4 regions of the Micromonospora sp. IBHARD003 genome follow, and region 2 is predicted to be linked to each of the others. Evidence: riboswitches for the same ligand, from Rfam matches in the RefSeq annotation. Region 2 holds a riboswitch; each other region holds the start of a gene.
The links. Region 2 has a riboswitch for cyclic di-AMP ahead of ACTWOL_RS17745 (M23 family metallopeptidase). Riboswitches for the same ligand answer to the same signal wherever they lie in the genome.
Positions count from the first base shown of each region.

Region 1: linked by a shared signal. The riboswitch ahead of ACTWOL_RS15295 (transglycosylase family protein) and the one ahead of ACTWOL_RS17745 (M23 family metallopeptidase) in region 2 are both predicted to bind cyclic di-AMP.
Region 3: linked by a shared signal. The riboswitch ahead of ACTWOL_RS32270 (M23 family metallopeptidase) and the one ahead of ACTWOL_RS17745 (M23 family metallopeptidase) in region 2 are both predicted to bind cyclic di-AMP.
Region 4: linked by a shared signal. The riboswitch ahead of ACTWOL_RS27810 (M23 family metallopeptidase) and the one ahead of ACTWOL_RS17745 (M23 family metallopeptidase) in region 2 are both predicted to bind cyclic di-AMP.

Region 1 covers NZ_JBWBBX010000001.1:3,448,402-3,452,604, reverse strand. Annotated here, with positions in the region: gene ACTWOL_RS15305 (cytochrome P450 family protein) at 1-532, shown strand, start outside; gene ACTWOL_RS15300 (transglycosylase family protein) at 662-1,651, shown strand; cyclic di-AMP (ydaO/yuaA leader) riboswitch at 1,908-2,136, shown strand; gene ACTWOL_RS15295 (transglycosylase family protein) at 2,141-2,821, shown strand; gene eno (phosphopyruvate hydratase) at 3,226-4,203, shown strand, end outside.
Region 2 covers NZ_JBWBBX010000001.1:4,000,764-4,004,966, forward strand. Annotated here, with positions in the region: gene ACTWOL_RS17740 (PrsW family intramembrane metalloprotease) at 1-1,221, shown strand, start outside; gene ACTWOL_RS17745 (M23 family metallopeptidase) at 1,283-2,344, opposite strand; cyclic di-AMP (ydaO/yuaA leader) riboswitch at 2,356-2,491, opposite strand; gene ACTWOL_RS17750 (PP2C family protein-serine/threonine phosphatase) at 2,809-3,951, opposite strand.
Region 3 covers NZ_JBWBBX010000001.1:7,352,774-7,356,976, forward strand. Annotated here, with positions in the region: gene ACTWOL_RS32250 (aspartate aminotransferase family protein) at 1-104, shown strand, start outside; gene ACTWOL_RS32255 (helix-turn-helix domain-containing protein) at 190-783, shown strand; gene ACTWOL_RS32260 (DUF6126 family protein) at 892-1,062, shown strand; gene ACTWOL_RS32265 (tyrosine-protein phosphatase) at 1,118-1,933, opposite strand; cyclic di-AMP (ydaO/yuaA leader) riboswitch at 2,475-2,629, shown strand; gene ACTWOL_RS32270 (M23 family metallopeptidase) at 2,634-3,641, shown strand; gene ACTWOL_RS32275 (SGNH/GDSL hydrolase family protein) at 4,070-4,203, shown strand, end outside.
Region 4 covers NZ_JBWBBX010000001.1:6,258,090-6,262,292, reverse strand. Annotated here, with positions in the region: gene ACTWOL_RS27825 (bifunctional acetate--CoA ligase family protein/GNAT family N-acetyltransferase) at 1-117, opposite strand, end outside; gene ACTWOL_RS27820 (HPr family phosphocarrier protein) at 311-592, shown strand; gene ACTWOL_RS27815 (GntR family transcriptional regulator) at 839-1,522, opposite strand; gene ACTWOL_RS27810 (M23 family metallopeptidase) at 1,717-2,490, opposite strand; cyclic di-AMP (ydaO/yuaA leader) riboswitch at 2,503-2,671, opposite strand; gene ACTWOL_RS27805 (M16 family metallopeptidase) at 2,880-4,203, opposite strand, start outside.

The DNA.
Region 1 (4,203 bases), 550 kb from region 2:
CCTTCTGTTCGCCGGGTTCGAGACGACCGTCAATCTCATCGGCAACGGCGTGTACGCGCTGCTGCGCCACCCCGGGCAGCGCGCACGTCTGCAGTCGTCCCTCGCCGCCGGTGACACCTCCCTGCTCGCATCCGGTGTCGAGGAACTCCTCCGCTTCGACGGGCCGGTGGAGCTGGCCACCTGGCGGTTCGCGACCGAGCCGCTCAGCCTCGGCGGGCAGGAGATCGCCTCCGGCGACCCCGTCCTCGTGGTGCTCGCCGCGGCCGACCGGGACCCGGACCGCTTTCCCGACCCCGATGTGCTCGACCTGGCCCGCCGGGACAACCAGCACCTCGGATACGGGCACGGGATCCACTACTGCCTCGGCGCGCCCCTCGCACGGCTGGAGGGGCAGACCGCGCTGGCGACCCTACTGACCAGGTTGCCTGACTTGCGGCTTTCAGTGGATCCATCCGATTTGCGCTGGCGCGGAGGGCTGATCATGCGTGGATTGCGCACTCTGCCAGTTGAGTTCACGCGCCAAAAGATCTGACGTCCCATCAGTATCGTGACTTTCACGTGATCTCCCCTGCATCGACTTGTGACTATCGCTCGGATGCGGCTACGTTCACCGTCAACTCGGGATCCCCAGGTCCCCTGTCGTCACACGAAAGGCCCACGCATGCTCTCCGGGAATGGTCGACACCGCCGCCCCCGCCAGGCTCCCGCCCTCTTCGTCGCGGCAGGGGTGACAGGATCGGCGATCGCCATCCCGCTGCTCGGCGCGGGTGCCGCGTCGGCCGCCGACGCCGGTACCTGGGACCGGGTCGCGAACTGTGAGACCGGCGGAATGTGGAGCGCCGACCTCGGCAACGGCTTCTACGGCGGGCTGCAGCTTTCCCAGGAGGCCTGGGAGCGGCACGGCGGCACGGCGTACGCGCCGCGGCCCGACCTGGCGAGCCGCTCGCAGCAGATCGCGGTCGCCGAGAAGGTGCTCGCCGCGGAAGGCCCGTCGGCGTGGGAGAGCTGTGCCGCGGTCACCGGGCTGATCAAGGACTCGTCCTCGCCCCGGGTCGACCCCGGCGCCACGGGCCGGACGCTGGGCTCCCAGGGCGATGACGACGAGGTGGACGCACCCTCCTTCGGTGACGGTGCGGACGCGGTGAGGGCGGAGCCCCAGGCTTCCCCGTCGTCCGGCGGGGAGCAGCCGGGGCAGAACTCGTCCACGGGTGCCGAAGGGCAGACGATGCGCGAGGCGTCCAAGCCGGCCGGATCCCCGGCGCAGGACGCGCAGGGCAAGCAGGACGCGGACGCGTCCGATTCGGCCGACTCCTCCCAGGGTGTGAGCAACGGCACCGAGGCCGGTTCCGGCAAGCGCCGCGGCACCCCCGCAGAGGAGGGTAAGGCGGGCAATTCGGGCGATGAGTATGAATCCGGTCGTCATGCCTCACGGGGTGACGGATCGACACGGGATGCCGCCGGTGCGGTGGATGAGTACATCGTCCGCTCCGGCGACAGCCTCTCCTTGATCGCGGACGCGCACGAGGTGCCCGGCGGCTGGGTCGCGCTCTACAAGGCGAACGAGGATGTCGTCGGCTCTAACGCCAACTTCATCACTCCTGGCCAGAGCCTCGATCTCACCCCGGAGCAGGGGCAGTTGACGAAGCGGTAAGGGTGCTTATGTCCACTTCTGTGCAAGTGAGACATGAGTCTCTTCCGGTCAACTGACCCCGGATGCCCGCCAAGTAGGGCCATCCCACCTCTCACCTGCGAAAACGGACATCAGGCCCCGTCAGATATGGGTGATTTCTCCCCGATGTTCCTCCTTTGAACATCGGGGAGAGGTGTGTTTACGGTCTGACCGCTCGCCATCGCGGGCCCCGTCGACCGTCACGCCGAATCCTGCCGTCGGTCGTAGGGAACAGCCGTCGCGTCAAGCGCCGTAGGCAGGAGCGGGGGACCCAAGGTAAGTGCCGCAACGGCCCGATGAGCCCGATGAGGGTGGGCGGGAGCGGCTTGGGGTGAAGCCGCGCGCTAGGTCGCGCGGCCGGGCAACTCGTCTTCCGGTTCCGTCGGATGCCCAGTCCGACCGGAACGGGGGACACCCCATCGGCCCGAACCCGACAGCTCACCTCGCAGGCGTCGGTGAGGGGATAACTCCATGCTGCTTTCCGGCAAGGGCAAGCACCGCCGCCCGTCCGCGCGCACCGCCCGTATCGCCACCTACGCCGCCGGCGTCACCGGTGCCGCCATCGCCGCGCCGCTCATGATCTCGGGGACCGCCTCCGCCGCGACCGCCTCCGAGTGGGACGCCGTCGCCCAGTGCGAGTCCGGTGGCGACTGGTCGATCAACACCGGCAACGGCTTCTACGGCGGCCTGCAGTTCTCGGCCTCCACCTGGGCCGCCTTCGGCGGTACCGCCTTCGCCTCCACCGCCGACAAGGCCAGCAAGAGCCAGCAGATACAGATCGCCGAGAAGGTCCTGGCCGGCCAGGGCAAGGGCGCGTGGCCGCACTGCGGCGTGAACCTGTCCCGCGCCGCGTACACCGGTGGCGCCGCCGAGGCCGCTCCGAAGCCCGCCAAGACCAAGGCTGCCCCGAAGGCGAAGCCCGCCGCTCCGGCCCCGAAGCGCGCCGAGGCCCCGACCACCCGCTCCGAGCGTCCCGCCGCCCCGGTGAAGAAGGGCGACGGCGAGTACAAGGTGAAGTCCGGCGACACCCTGAGCCAGATCGCCGAGAAGCACAAGGTCAAGGGCGGCTGGCAGAGGCTGTTCGACCTCAACAAGGACATCGTCGACGACGCCGATGTGATCTACCCCGGTCAGCTGCTCCACCTGCGCTGACCCACCCCGCTCCGGGGCCCCCGCCCAGGGGACTCCCCGCCCCGGAACCAGGGAGATCCAGAGGGAACATCCCGGGTCTCTCCGCGGGCCGTCGCCCGGTGGACCCGGCGGACCACCGGGCGGCACACCCGCCCCTTCGCAGCACACCCGTCCCCCCGGAAACCCCGGCCCGGTGCAACTTCTCCGTAGTCCTTCGGGCACGGGAGGTTGCCCCGGGTCGGGGTTTCTGCCGCTTTGGCTTCCTTTTTCGTCCCACGGGCCGGGCAGCGGCCGGCCGATCCCCCCGGTCCGGTTAGGCTCATGTCGCAAGGCCGAAGCGACCCTGCACCGACCCCGCGCCGCACCTGTACCGCAGGTGCTTCGCATACGTCACTTTCAGCGCCACATCCCAGAAGGAGATGCTCGTGCCGTCCATCGACGTCGTCGTAGCCCGGGAAATCCTGGACTCCCGAGGCAACCCCACGGTCGAGGTCGAGGTCGGCCTCGACGACGGCAGCACCGGCCGTGCTGCTGTTCCCTCCGGTGCCTCCACCGGTGCGTTCGAGGCCATTGAGCTCCGTGACGGAGACCAGAACCGCTACATGGGCAAGGGCGTCGAGAAGGCCGTCCTCGCCGTGATCGAGCAGATCGGCCCGGAGCTCGTCGGATACGACGCCACCGAGCAGCGCCTGATCGACCAGGCGATGTTCGACCTGGACGCCACCGACAACAAGGCATCGCTCGGTGCCAACGCCATCCTCGGTGTCTCGCTGGCCGTCGCCCACGCCGCGTCCGAGGCCTCCGACCTCCCCCTCTTCCGCTACCTGGGCGGTCCGAACGCGCACCTGCTCCCGGTGCCGATGATGAACATCCTGAACGGCGGCTCGCACGCCGACTCCAACGTGGACATCCAGGAGTTCATGATCGCCCCGATCGGTGCGGAGTCCTTCTCCGAGGCCCTGCGCTGGGGCACCGAGGTCTACCACACCCTGAAGAAGGTGCTGAAGGAGCGCGGCCTGTCCACCGGTCTCGGTGACGAGGGCGGCTTCGCGCCGAACCTGGACTCCAACCGCGAGGCCCTCGACCTCATCCTCGAGGCCGTCAAGCAGGCCGGTTACGCGCCCGGCAAGGACATCGCCCTCGCGCTCGACGTGGCCGCCTCCGAGTTCCACAAGGACGGCGCGTACGTCTTCGAGGGCAAGGAGCGCTCCGCCGCCGAGATGACCGAGTACTACGCGGAGCTCGTCGACGCGTACCCGCTCGTCTCCATCGAGGACCCGCTGTTCGAGGACGACTGGGCCGGCTGGAAGATCATCACCGAGAAGCTCGGCAGCAAGGTGCAGCTGGTCGGCGACGACCTGTTCGTCACCAACCCGGAGCGTCTCGCCCGTGGCATCGAGGAG
Region 2 (4,203 bases):
AAGCCGCGCCGCTCCCTCTGGGGCAACACGGCGGTGCGCGCCTGGGCCGTGATCACCCTGCTGGTCCTGTGCGGCCTGGTCATCCTGGCACTGGTCCGCGAGCAGACCGGCACCGAGGGCTTCCTGGTGGGCCTCGGCCTCGCTCTCCTGCCGGTGCCGCTGCTGATGGCGGCGTTCCGCTGGCTGGACCGGGTCGAGCCGTGCCCGTGGCCGAACCTTCTCTTCTCCTTCGCCTGGGGCGCCTGCGCCGCCGCGCTCGTCGCGATCATCGCGAACTCCTTCGCGACCCAGTGGATAGCGACCGCGACGGCCGATCCGGCGTCGGCCGACACGATCGGCGCCACGGTCATCGCTCCCGTCGTGGAGGAGAGCGCCAAGGCGGCCGCCGTGCTGCTCCTCTTCCTCTTCCGCAGGAGGGACTTCACCGGAATCGTCGACGGCGTCGTCGTGGCCGGGTTCACCGCGACCGGTTTCGCCTTCACCGAGAACGTCCTCTATCTCGGCAACGCCTTCCTCGAGGACCAGGAGTTCGGCCGTTCGGGCTTCGCGTCCGTCACGGCGGCGACCTTCTTCGTACGGATCGTGATGTCGCCGTTCGCGCATCCGCTCTTCACCGTGCTCACGGGCATCGGATTCGGTGCCGCCGCGCTCACCGCCCGGCGCCGCCGGCTGCGCAGGACCGTGCTGCCTCTGCTCGGCCTCACCCTGGCGATCGGGGCGCACGCCCTGTGGAACGGCTCGGCGGTCTTCGGCCCCTGGGGTTTCTACGCGGTGTACGGGGCCGTCATGGTGCCTGCCTTCGCCCTGCTGACCTGGCTGGCGGTCTGGACCCGGCAACGCGAGCTGCGTACGGTCGCGGCCCAGCTTCCCGCGTACGCGGCGGCAGGCTGGCTCTCCCCCGCCGAGCCACAGGCCCTGTCCTCGATGCAGACCCGCACGATGGCCCGCGATCTCGTCAACCGCGCCCACGGGGGCATGGCGGCCCGCGCCGTGTCGGAGTACGAGGCGTTCGCGACCTCGCTCGCCTTCCTCCGCCACCGGGCTTACCAAGGCACGGCGGGTCCCGACTTCATCGCCCGTGAGCAGGAGCTGCTCCACCACCTCTGGCAGCGCAGGCACATCGCGTCCCCGGCTCTGACGCATGCCGCCAGGGCGACGGGCCGCGTACGGGTGCCGCCGCCACACAGGGACTACGAGGGGTACAACCCCTACCGGGCTTAGGGTCGGCTTAGGGGATGGCTTAGGGTCCGTCTTCCAGGGCTTCCGGGACTTCAGGCCGGGATCAGAGGCTGAGGCCCTTGCCCCGCAGCCATGCCGCCGGGTCCACCCCGTCGCCGCCCGACGTGTGCACCTCGAGGTGCAGATGCGGACCGGTCACATTGCCGGTGGCGCCCACACGCCCGATGGTCTCGCCGGTCGCGACGCTCTGGCCCGCGCCGACGGTCATCGAGGACAGATGGCAGTACCAGATCTCGGTGCCGTCCTCGAGCTCCAGCACGATGCGGTACCCGTACGCCCCCGACCAGCCGGCGGACTTGACGGTCCCTCCGTGCACGGCCTTGGCAGGCGTTCCCGTGGGGGCCGCGAAGTCGAGTCCGGTGTGGTAGCCGGACGACCACATGGAGCCGGCCTCGCCGAACGTGGAGGTGAGGGTGTACGAGGACGTCGGCAGCGAGTAGCTCGCGGCCAGCTTGGCGAGCCGCTCGGCCTCCGCCGCTTCTTCGGCCTTCCGCTTCGCCTCTTCGGCCTCGCGCTTCGCTTCCGCGGCCTGGGCCTCGGCCGCCGACTGCTGCTTGTTGGCATCCGCGGCGGCCTTCACGGCGGCAGCCTGCTCGGCCGCGTTCGTGGCCTCCGCTTCGACTTCGGCCTGCTGCTGCTCGGCCTGCTGGAGGATCCGGGCACGCAGGGCCTCACCCGCGTTGCCCTGCTGGGAGCCGGCCTGTGTGGCGGTGTCGGAGACGGGCTGCGCGGTCAGCGGCCGGGCATTGGCGTCATCGTCCTGCTCGTCGGAATCGTCCGAGATCAGGTCGCCGACCCCGGGAAGCGACGCGGCGTCCGGCAGATTGTCCGTGATGGTGTCCGGCAGGGAGATGGATACCGCCGGCTTGTCCTGGGCGGTGGCCATGCCACCCGCACCGACGGCGGCGATCACCCCGACGCCGAGGACGGTGGAGCTGCGCGCGAGTCCGTTGCGCTGCTTGGCGACGCGGTGCCTGCCGCGGACCGGACGAACGGTCTCCTCGGTGGGGTTCCATTCCTCCGCCCCGGAGGAGAGGTTCCACTCGGCGGTCGGAGGCCACTCGGTGGTGGGAAACTCCTGGAGGGCAGGCTCGTTTGACGCCACGGAGGCGTGCTCCTTTCCTTCCTTCTCGCCTACCGGGTTAGCTGACGGGTTCGGAGCAGGAAGGTCTCCTACGGGCACGACGAAGCACCCGATTCACCCCAATTGGTGGTTCCCCGGTTCCCTTGCGGGATTCGGCGCATGCGCACGGTGCCGCCTCTTGCGGCGGCTGGGACGACCGCGCTGCGTTATCGAACGTTAATAGACACCGAGGCCGTATTCCAAGCCGTTCCCGTTGATCGTTAATGAATCTCAGTGGGGACAAATCAGCCGGATTGCGGGCGAGTCGTGCGACTTGACCGCCCCTCACACCTCAATGTTCACGGTTGAATTTCTGATGGCACGTCACACGTGAGGGGAAGGGCTGCGCGTCGATCACCTTCCGTACATGCATCCGTACCCGCAGGATCGGGCACGGCGCCCGGAGCACGCCCATGCGCCCACGTGCCCACGTGCCCATGAAACCCCTAGGACACCACCGGCATCGTCCGGCGCCGCGCCGGCTGCCGCACACCGGGCCGGCCGACCGCCAGCAGCGCCATGTCGTCCGTCAGGCCACCGCCGGTGTGCCGCCGCACATCGGCGACGAGCGCGTCCAGCAGCCCGTCCGGCCCGGGAAAGATACGGCCGCAGAGCCGCTCCTGCGGATCGTAGAAGGTGCCGTGCCCGTCCCGGGCTTCGGTCAGACCGTCCGTGTAGAGGAGCAGCGTCGCCCCGGGAGGAAAGGGCGCCTCGTCCGCGTGGTCCGGCCAGTGGGCGAGCTCCCCCATGCCGAGCGGCAGCGCGTTCTGGCTCGGTTCCAGCAGGTCCAGAGCCCCGTCCGCGTACAGCACGATGGGCGGCGGATGGCCCCTGTTGACCACCCGGACGCGCCCCTCGCCGTGCCGGATCTCGGCGAGTATGGCCGTGGTGAACCCCTCGACCTCGTCGAGTCCGTGCGGCCGGGCACCCTCACGCGCCAGCGCCCGCTCCAGTCGCTGGGCGACCCCCTCCAGCGCGGACTCCTCGTCGGCCACCTCGCGGAACGCCCCGAGGAGCACGGCCACCGTCTCGACCGCGTCCAGCCCTTTGCCCCGTACGTCCCCGACCACCAGCCGCACACCGAACGGCGTGTCCTGTACCGCGAACAGGTCCCCGCCGATGAACGCGTCCGCCTGCGCCGCCTCGTACCGGGCCGCGACCTGCAGGCCACCGATCCGCTCGGCGGGCGTGGGGAGGACCGCGCGCTGGGCGGCCTCGGCGATGACCCGCGCGGAGGCAAGGCGTTCACCGCTGCGGCGGAGCACCCGGTTGATGTAGAGGGCGACCACGGACACCGTGAGCACGGTCAGGACCTCGGTCGTCGCCGGCACCTGGCCCACCGTGCCGTTGTAGATGTGCAGACCGAGCACGGTCAGCACGCTGGTGACCATGGCGAGCAGGGTGCCGCGCCAGGAGTAGAAGGGGGCGGCGAGCAGCGGAGCGGCGGCGAAGAGCGGCGACGCGCGGTACGCCTCGGGCGTGAACAGATCGAAGACCACTCCGACGACGATCATCAGCCAGGGCAGCAGCATGACGAGGACACGGCCGCGGTTGCGCCGGGGTCCTTCGTCGCCTGCGTTGTATGCCACGACTGTTCTCCTGCCGGTCCGACCACGATCGCGGACGGTACCGCGCCCCACCCAGGCTGGCCGTAGCCGCGCCGCGGGGCGAGTCGCCGTCGGCCAACCGGACCAGGTCCTGGCGGAGGCGATGGTCACCGGGGGCCCTCTCGTGACCGTACCCCAGGCGGCGGCACACGGCAGCCGCTCCGGTCACCGGCTCCGTACGGCACCCGGACAGGGCCTGGACGGGCCTGGACGCACCGATGGCCCGAATCCTTC
Region 3 (4,203 bases), 3.4 Mb from region 2:
TCGTCGGGGCCTTCACGGCTCTCATGGACGACGCGCATGCCGGTGGCGGACTGATGTGGGACTTCGGCAGAACGCTGGTGAAGCAGGCGGTGGCACAGCGGTAGTGCGGTAGAGCCGTCTGCCGGGCCGCGTCTTTGCCTCTGAGGCAAAGAATTTGCCCAGGGGGAAACATCCTGGCGCAATGGAGCCATGACCCCATCCGCCGGAGAGCCCTCCGGGCAGGCAGCGGACGAGCTGCCCGACGTCGCCCCGCGGCTGCGCGCACTGCGCCGCCGCCGAGGTCTCACCCTGGAGGCCGCCGCCCGGGGAGCGGGCCTGTCACCCGCCCATCTGTCCCGGCTGGAGACGGGCAACCGGCAGCCCTCGCTGCCGGCGCTGCTCACTCTCGCCAGGATCTACGGTACGACCGTCGCCGATCTCCTCGGCGAGATCCCGCCGGAACGCGACGCCGTCATCCGCGAGGGCCGGATGGGCCCGGCGGAGGCCGACGGCTGGATCTACCGGCAGGCCGGCGGACGCGGCCGGGCCATGCAGGCCCTGCGGGTCCGAGTGCCGTACGGCACCCAGGGCGACCTGGTGCGGGTCCATCCGGGCGAGGAGTGGCTGTACGTACTCGAGGGCCGGCTGCGGCTGGGCCTCGGCGACACCGTCCAGGAGCTCGACCCCGGGGACAGCGCCCACTTCGACTCGCTCACTCCGCACCGGATCGCGGCCGCCACGACGGGCGGGGTCGAGCTGCTGTTCGTCCACACACTGCTGCAGAGTCCCGATCCGCATGCCTGAGCCGCGGAGCCCCGGTCCGCACGCCTGAGCCGCGGAGCCCTGATCCGCGCCCCTGGACCGCCGGTCCCACGCCCGATACGTCCGCCCGCACACCCGAGGAGTTCCGTCATGCCCGAGAAGCCGCCGTCGAGCGGGCGCGCGAGCCGCGACGCCGCCGCCACCTCCGGCGAGGAGAAGACCTTCCCGGTCGGACTGGCCGTGCGTCTCTTCGCCTATCTGGTCGCGGGCCATCTGTTCGCGGCGTTCCTCTACCTCCTGTTCACCGTCGGAGGGAAGTGAGGGGGGCCTCTGCGGCCGGGGGAGCCGCAGAGGGCCGACCGAGTCTTGGCGGAGGTCAGACCGCCCCGTCCAGCAGACGGCCGTGCAGCCGCTCCTGGGTCTCGGGGGCGAGGCCCAGGCCCTCCGAGAGATAGCGCTCCGTGCCGCCCCAGGTCTCCTCGATGGTCTCGAACGCCGCCGCCAGATACTCGGAGCGGGCGTCGAACAGCGGCCGGAGCAGCTCCATGACCTCGGGTGACATCCCGGCCGGGGAGGTGTCGCTGCGGCGGACCTTGTAGCGGCGGTGCGGGTCGTTCGACTTCAGGTAGTCGGCCTCGATGGCGTCCCGCTCGACACCCACCGCCAGCAGCGAGATCGCGATCGACAGCCCCGCACGGTCCTTCCCCGCCGCGCAGTGCATCAGCGCCGGGACGCTGTCCTCCGCCAGGGCGTGGAGCACACGGCTGTGCTCCTGCGTGCGCTGCTTGATCATCTTCCGGTACGAGGCGGTCATCCGTGCCGCTGCCTGGCCGTCGGCGAGGATCGAGCGCAGCTGGTCGAGATCTCCGTCGCGGACCATCGTCCAGAACTCGGCGCCGTCGGCGGGATCACTAAGCGGGATGTTCACGTTCCGCACGCCGGGCAGCTCGACGTCCGCTCCCTCCAGCCTGTGGTCGGCGGCATTGCGGAAGTCGAAGATCGTGTGGAGGCCGAGGGAGGCGAGGAACGCCGCGTCCTCGTCGGTGGCGTGGGCGAGGTGTCCGCTGCGGAAGAGCCTGCCGTGCCGTACCTGCCGTCCGTCCACGGTCGGCAGGCCGCCGACGTCCCGGAAGTTGCGCACTCCGGAGAGCTCGGGCTCGGTCGACGGGACCTGGGGCAGCTGCTGCGTCACGGGGGCTCCTCCGGGCCTGTGGTCGGCGCCGCGCGCCGACGACGGTATGCACTTGACCATACGACATTGATTCCTCAGGCAATCATCACGGCGGCCGTCCCGACCGCCTTCCTTATGAGGTGCATTGCACTGTTAGTCCGATATGCCCGTGATGGGTTTCCATCGGCGTCGGGATGGTGTCCCGGTCTGTCTGTTGCGGGCGGACCTGGCCGTAGTCGTCGGATGTCGACTTGGAATGTTCTATGCCTGATGAGGCTTCTGTCCGAATTGGTGAATTCGCGTAACACGCCCCGGTTGGAAGGGGGATGGGCTTCGGGTCGTGAGCCGAATCATATTCGTGACGGTCCGTTGTTGTACCTCCCCGTCAAAGCCCTTTGCCCGTAAGCAAGTCAAAGATTCGAATCAACAGAGGGTGACCGGTAGATCCCTGTTGATATCGCCCGGGTGAATGGCGACTGATTGGCACTCCTTGTACCTCTCGCCCCGCTCGCCTACGGTCGCCGCAATCCGGACGGACCGCCGAATCCTGCCACCGTCCGGAATTTCACACCCACCCACGCGTGGCAGGAGCGGGGGACCCAGGTAAGTACGCCGTCCCGGAGTTCCGGGCGGCTCGGGGTGAAGTCGCGTGACCGCGCGGCCGGGCATCTCCAGTCCGAACCCGACAGCTCACCTCGCAGGCGCCGGAGAGGAACTCGCCATGCCCGCACGGGGTAAGCACCGTCGTCCGAAGGCCCGACCGCTCGCGCGCCGATTCGTCGCCGCGGGCACCGGCGGCGCCGCCATCGCACTCCCGCTCATCGGTGCCGCCGGGGCGCATGCCGCGGAAGCGTCCGCCACCGCCGTCACTCCCGAGCACGTCGCCGCCGTCGCCCGCCAGGCCGCCGCCCCGCAGGCGCCCCAGGCTCCGCAGGCGCCGAAGGTCTACACGGTCGTGCCCGGCGACCACCTGTCCAAGATCGCCGCGGAGCAGGACGTCCGCGGTGGCTGGAAGAAGCTGTACGCCGACAACCGCGAGGCCGTCGGCGCGAACCCCTCACTGATCCACCCGGGCCTCAAGCTCGCGCTCGGTGCCGCGCCGCGGGCGAAGACCCCGGCCCAGGCGGAGCCCGGGGCCGCATCCAAGGCTCAGTCCAAGGCGCAGCCCAAGGCCGAGGCAACGGCGAAGAGCGACCGGGCGTCCCGCTCGGCCGACCGTGCCGACTCCGCGCCCCGGAAGGACGCACCCCAGGCCGCCGCAGCCGCCCCCAAGGCCGCCGCCGCGCCCGCGGCCGCCGCGGCTCCGGCCGTGAAGAGCAAGGCTTCCTTCTACGCCGCTCCGGTCGGCGGAGGCATCAGCACCTCGTACCGCACTCCCGGTGCCATGTGGTCCAGCGGCTACCACACCGGTATCGACTTCGTCGCGCCCATCGGCACCTCGGTCAAGTCCGTCGGCCCGGGCACCGTCGTCTCGGCCGGCTGGGCAGGCGCCTACGGCAACCAGGTCGTCATCCGGCACACCGACGGCACCTACTCGCAGTACGCCCACCTCTCCTCCCTGGCCGTCTCGGCCGGCGAGGGCGTGAGCGGCGGCCAGCAGATCGGTCTGTCCGGCTCCACCGGCAACTCCACCGGTCCGCACCTCCACTTCGAGATCCGGACCACGCCGAACTACGGCTCGGACATCGACCCGCTGGCCTACCTCCGCGGGCACGGGGTGTCCCTGTAGGTCCTGTCCGGGCGATCTTCTCGGGCCTGCGACGACAGCTACGGCACTCCCCCAGCTACCGCTGGGAGGTACCCCCACGCTGCGTTGTCGGAGTCGCCCGGGTATGCCCAGTACGAGAGCGATCTCCCCCAGCCTCCGGCCGGGGGTACCCCCACCGCCTTGCGATGCTTCCCCTCGGCCCCCGGGGGCCTGGGGAGACCCCATGCATCTGACGCCGCGGGCTGATCCTCAAAGATCGCCCGGACAGGACCTAGTCTGACGGCATGTCAGTGGCGTCCGCCGCCCCCTTCCTGACGCGGGGGGCGGCGGACGTGTGTCCGTTCCCGGTATTCCCTCCGCCCGAAACCGACCGGGTGGTCTATGTCACTCCCCGTCAACCCCTCCCTACGGTGGCGTAGGTCACTTCGGGCCGTGAATGATGTCGTGACGTGGCAGACGATGCGAGATCAAGGGCAAACGGAACATTCTGGTCGTACGCGGCCATCGGCGACAGCTTCACCGAAGGCGTCGGAGACCCGGGGCCCGACGGACAGTTCGCCGGCTGGGCGGACCGCTTGGCGGT
Region 4 (4,203 bases), 2.3 Mb from region 2:
GACGAGCCGCTCGGCGTCCTGTGTGGTGATGGGCCGGATGCGCGCGGTGCCACCGTCGCGCAGCACCACGTCGGCTTCCCAGTGGTCGGGGTAGGCGTGATCCGACGGGGTCTGCATGGGCCAAGACTACGGGCCGGGCCCCGGTCGCGAAGCCCGGAACGCGGGTGCAGGCTGAGGTCACCCGGGCGCCCGGGACCGGCGTCTCCCGCGGGCCCGGGAAAGGGACATCGGGTCGGCGCCCGGCTGCCGGGCACTCCGCACATCATGAGAGACTGGTCTAGACAACCGCTAGGACTTGAAGGGCATCACCATGGCTGAGCGCCGCGTCAACGTCGGCTGGGCCGAGGGCCTGCACGCCCGCCCCGCTTCCATCTTCGTCCGTGCCGCCACGGCCTCCGGCATCCCGGTGACCATCGCCAAGGCCGACGGCACCCCGGTCAACGCCGCTTCGATGCTGGCGGTGCTCGGCCTCGGCGCGGAGGGTGGCGAGGAGATCGTGATCGCCTCCGACGCGGACGGCGCCGAGGTGGCGCTGGACCGGCTGGCGAAGCTGGTCGCCGAAGGGCTCGAGGAGCTCCCGGAAACCGTCTGACCGGCCGGCCGCGGCCGGTGCGGCCACGCGCACCGGCATCGCGGCGCACTGCCGGAAACCGGGACATCAGAAAAATCGGCGGCGCCCCGCGTAATTCATGGCAGGCGATTCACCGCGATAACCCTCATGATCCTCATGGACCTGAATTTTCCACGGCGCAATCTCGCCGCATTTCCATGGCGGGCACTTTCAGGGTTGGTCAGGATCACCGCACCCAGGCGGCCTTCTTTGTATACGGCGCCTTTGTTAACAGCGGACACTCGCCGTGTTTACGGCTTGTTGCGAACCCTTCACGGCCCTGCGCGGCGGAATACGCAATCGGTGCGCCCCGGTCGTCCGCTCGGCGTGCAGCGCGGTCAGCGCACGCGCCCGCTCCACGTCACCCCGGGCCACCGCGTCCACGATCGCGCCGTGCTCGGACCAGCACTCCACCGGCTGCGCCGGCTGCTCCACCACATACATCCAGGCGATCTTGTGCCGGAGCTGGGTGAGCAGCGAGACGAGGGCGGGGCTGTCGGACGCCTGCACCAGCGTCTCGTGGAACCAGCCGCCCAGCGACCGCAGATCCTCTCCCTGACCCCGGCGGGCCCGCTCCTGGCCGAGTCTGACCAGGCCGCGCAGCACCTTGAGATGGGCCTGCGTCCGCCGCTGCGCGGCCCGGGCCGCGCCCAGAGGCTCCAGGATCATGCGGACTTCCAGGAGATCCGCGGCCTCCTGTTCGGTGGGCTCGGCGACACACGCGCCGGCATGCCGCCGCGACACCACGAAGCCCTCCGACTCCAGGGTGCGCAGCGCCTCGCGGACGGGGACGCGTGAGACGCCGTAGCGGCCCGCCAGCTGCTCCTCGGCGAGCCGGCTGCCGCGCTCGAAGACACCGGACACGATGTCGTCGCGGATTGCCGTGCACACCGAACGCGCAGGAATGCGCATACCGAACCTCCGCTTTAATCCGCACGAAACCCGATCGGACGACGTCTGTCCGGTGACTCTATTCCAATGGGCCGGAATTTCCGATGGCCTCCACCACTTCATGGATATCTTTTGGCCGGAAAATGCCGAAGGCCCCGCCGGTAAGATGACCGGCGGGACCTTCAACCGCTATTGCTGCGGGCCGTGCGAGTGCGTCAGACCTTGACTCCGTGGCCGCGCAGATACGCGACCGGGTCGATGTCCGATCCGTAGTCGGCGCTCGTGCGGGCCTCGAAGTGGAGGTGGGGGCCCGTGGTGTTGCCGGTCGAGCCGGACAGGCCGATCTGCTGGCCCGGGGTGACGCGCTGACCGACGGAGACGCCGATGGACGACAGATGGCCGTACTGGGTGTACGTGCCGTCGTGCATCTTGATCACGACGTTGTTGCCGTAGGCACCGCCCCAGCCCGCCTCGACCACGGTGCCCGTGCCGACCGCGACGACCGAAGTGCCGGACGCGGCGTGGAAGTCGATGCCGGTGTGGCTGCCGGAGGACCAGACGGCACCGCCCGCGTGGTAGTCGGTGCTGACGTACGACCCGGCGACGGGCAGGTTGTAGGTCATCAGGCGCTTGCGCTCGGCCTCACGGGCGGCGCGCTCCTGGGCGTCACGGGCGGCCTGGACCCGGATCTCCGCCTTGCGCTTCGCCTCGGCCTCGGCCCTGGCCTGCTCGGCGGCCAGATTGGCCTCTTCCTGCTGGACGTCGGCCTGGGCGCCGACCTGCTCGGCGAGGGTGTCATCGGCCACGATCACCTGGTTGAGACCGGTGTCCTCGACCGAGACGCTGTCCGTGTCGGCCGCGAGGGCCGGCGAGGCGAGAGCGCCGACGACGCCGGTGGTGGCGATGGCCGCGGCTCCGGCGATACCCGCACGCTTGCGCAACAGCCGGCTCGGACCACGATGCTTCCCGGTGGCACGGGTGAACGCCATGTAGTGGCTTGTCCTTTCCTTCCTTCTCGCCTACCGGGTTAGCTGACGGGTTCGGAGCAGGAAGGTCTCCTACGGATCCCCTCCACGCGTGAGCGCGAAGGCGTTCCGATTCACCCCAGGGGACATATGGGTCCCCGGCTCCCCAGGCTCGCGCCCGACGGGGACTCGGCGATGACTGTCCGATGCCGCGGGTGCGGCAGATGCATCCAACGGACAGCGCAGAAGACGCTAAGCCGATCTTCTTCCAATCACCAAACGGACACGCGTTTTTGTCGCGCATGCCACAGGTCAGACGGGTAGCCTCACCAACAAAACGGACATACGAAAGGGCCCCGTTGACACATCGCCAACGAGGCCCTTCCCGGGCACCTCACCGCTCGGGCGGTCAATCAGCCTGTGACAACCGTCACTTCACCGATCCCGAGGGCCCTGACCGGCTCTTCGATCTCGGCCGCGTCCCCCACGAGCACCGTGACAAGCCGGTCCACCGGGAAGGCGTTGACGACCGCGGCCGTCGCCTCGACGGTGCCCGTCTCGGCCAGCCGGGCGTACAGCAGCCCCTGGAAGTCGTCCGGCAGGTCCTGCTCGACCTGGTCGGCCAGCGTGCCCGCGACCGACGCCGCGGTCTCGAACTTCAGCGGGGCCACACCGACCAGGTTCTGTACGGCGACGTCCCGCTCCGCGTCCGTCAGCCCCTCGGCGGCGAGGGTGCGCAGCACGGTGAACAGGTCATCGAGGGCGGGGCCGGTGTGCGGGGTGTCCACCGAGCCGCTGATCGCGAGCGTCGCCGCGCCCGTGGCGCCGCCCGGGGCCGAGGGGGCGGCGGAGCGCAGCACCTGCGCGAAGGCGCGGACACCGTAGGTGTAGCCCTTCTCCTCGCGCAGGACGCGGTCCAGGCGCGAGGTGAGCGTCCCGCCCAGGCAGTACGTGCCGAGGACCTGGGCCGGCCAGACGCTGTCGTGGCGGTCCGGACCGATACGGCCGATGAGCAGCTGGGTCTGGACCGCACCGGGACGGTCGACGATGACCACACGGCCCGTGTCGTCCGCGGTGATCGGCGCCATGGGACGGTGCTCGCCCGCGCCGCCGGTCCAGGCCCCGAGCGTGTCGGCCAGCACGGCGTCCACGTCGACACCGGTGAGATCCCCGACGATCACGGCGGTGGCCGATGCGGGCCGGACATGGGCCTCGTAGAAGGCCCTGACGGCCGCGGAATCGATGCGCTCCACGGTCTCCTCGCTGCCCTGACGGGGCCGCGACATGCGCGACGACGCCGGGAACAGCTGCCTGGAGAGCTCCTTGGCGGCCCGGCGGGCGGGATTCGCCGTCTCGTGCGGGATCTCGTCCAGGCGGTTGCGCACCAGCCGCTCGACCTCGCTGTCCGCGAACAGCGGCGCCCGCAGGGCCTCCGCCAGCAGACCGAGGGCCTTGAGCAGCCGGGAGACCGGCACCTCGAGGGAGACACGGACGCCGGGGTGGTCGGCGTGCGAGTCGAGCGTCGCACCGCAGCGCTCCAGCTCCGCGGCGAACTCCTCCGCCGTGTGCTTGTCGGTGCCCTCGGAGAACGCCCGGGCCATGATCGTGGCAACGCCGTCGAGGTCCTCGGGCTCCGCCTCCAGCGGAGCGTCGATGAACACCTCGACGGCCACGACCTGCTGACCGGGCCGGTGGCAGCGCAGCACGGTCAGCCCGTTGCCGAGCGTGCCGCGCCCT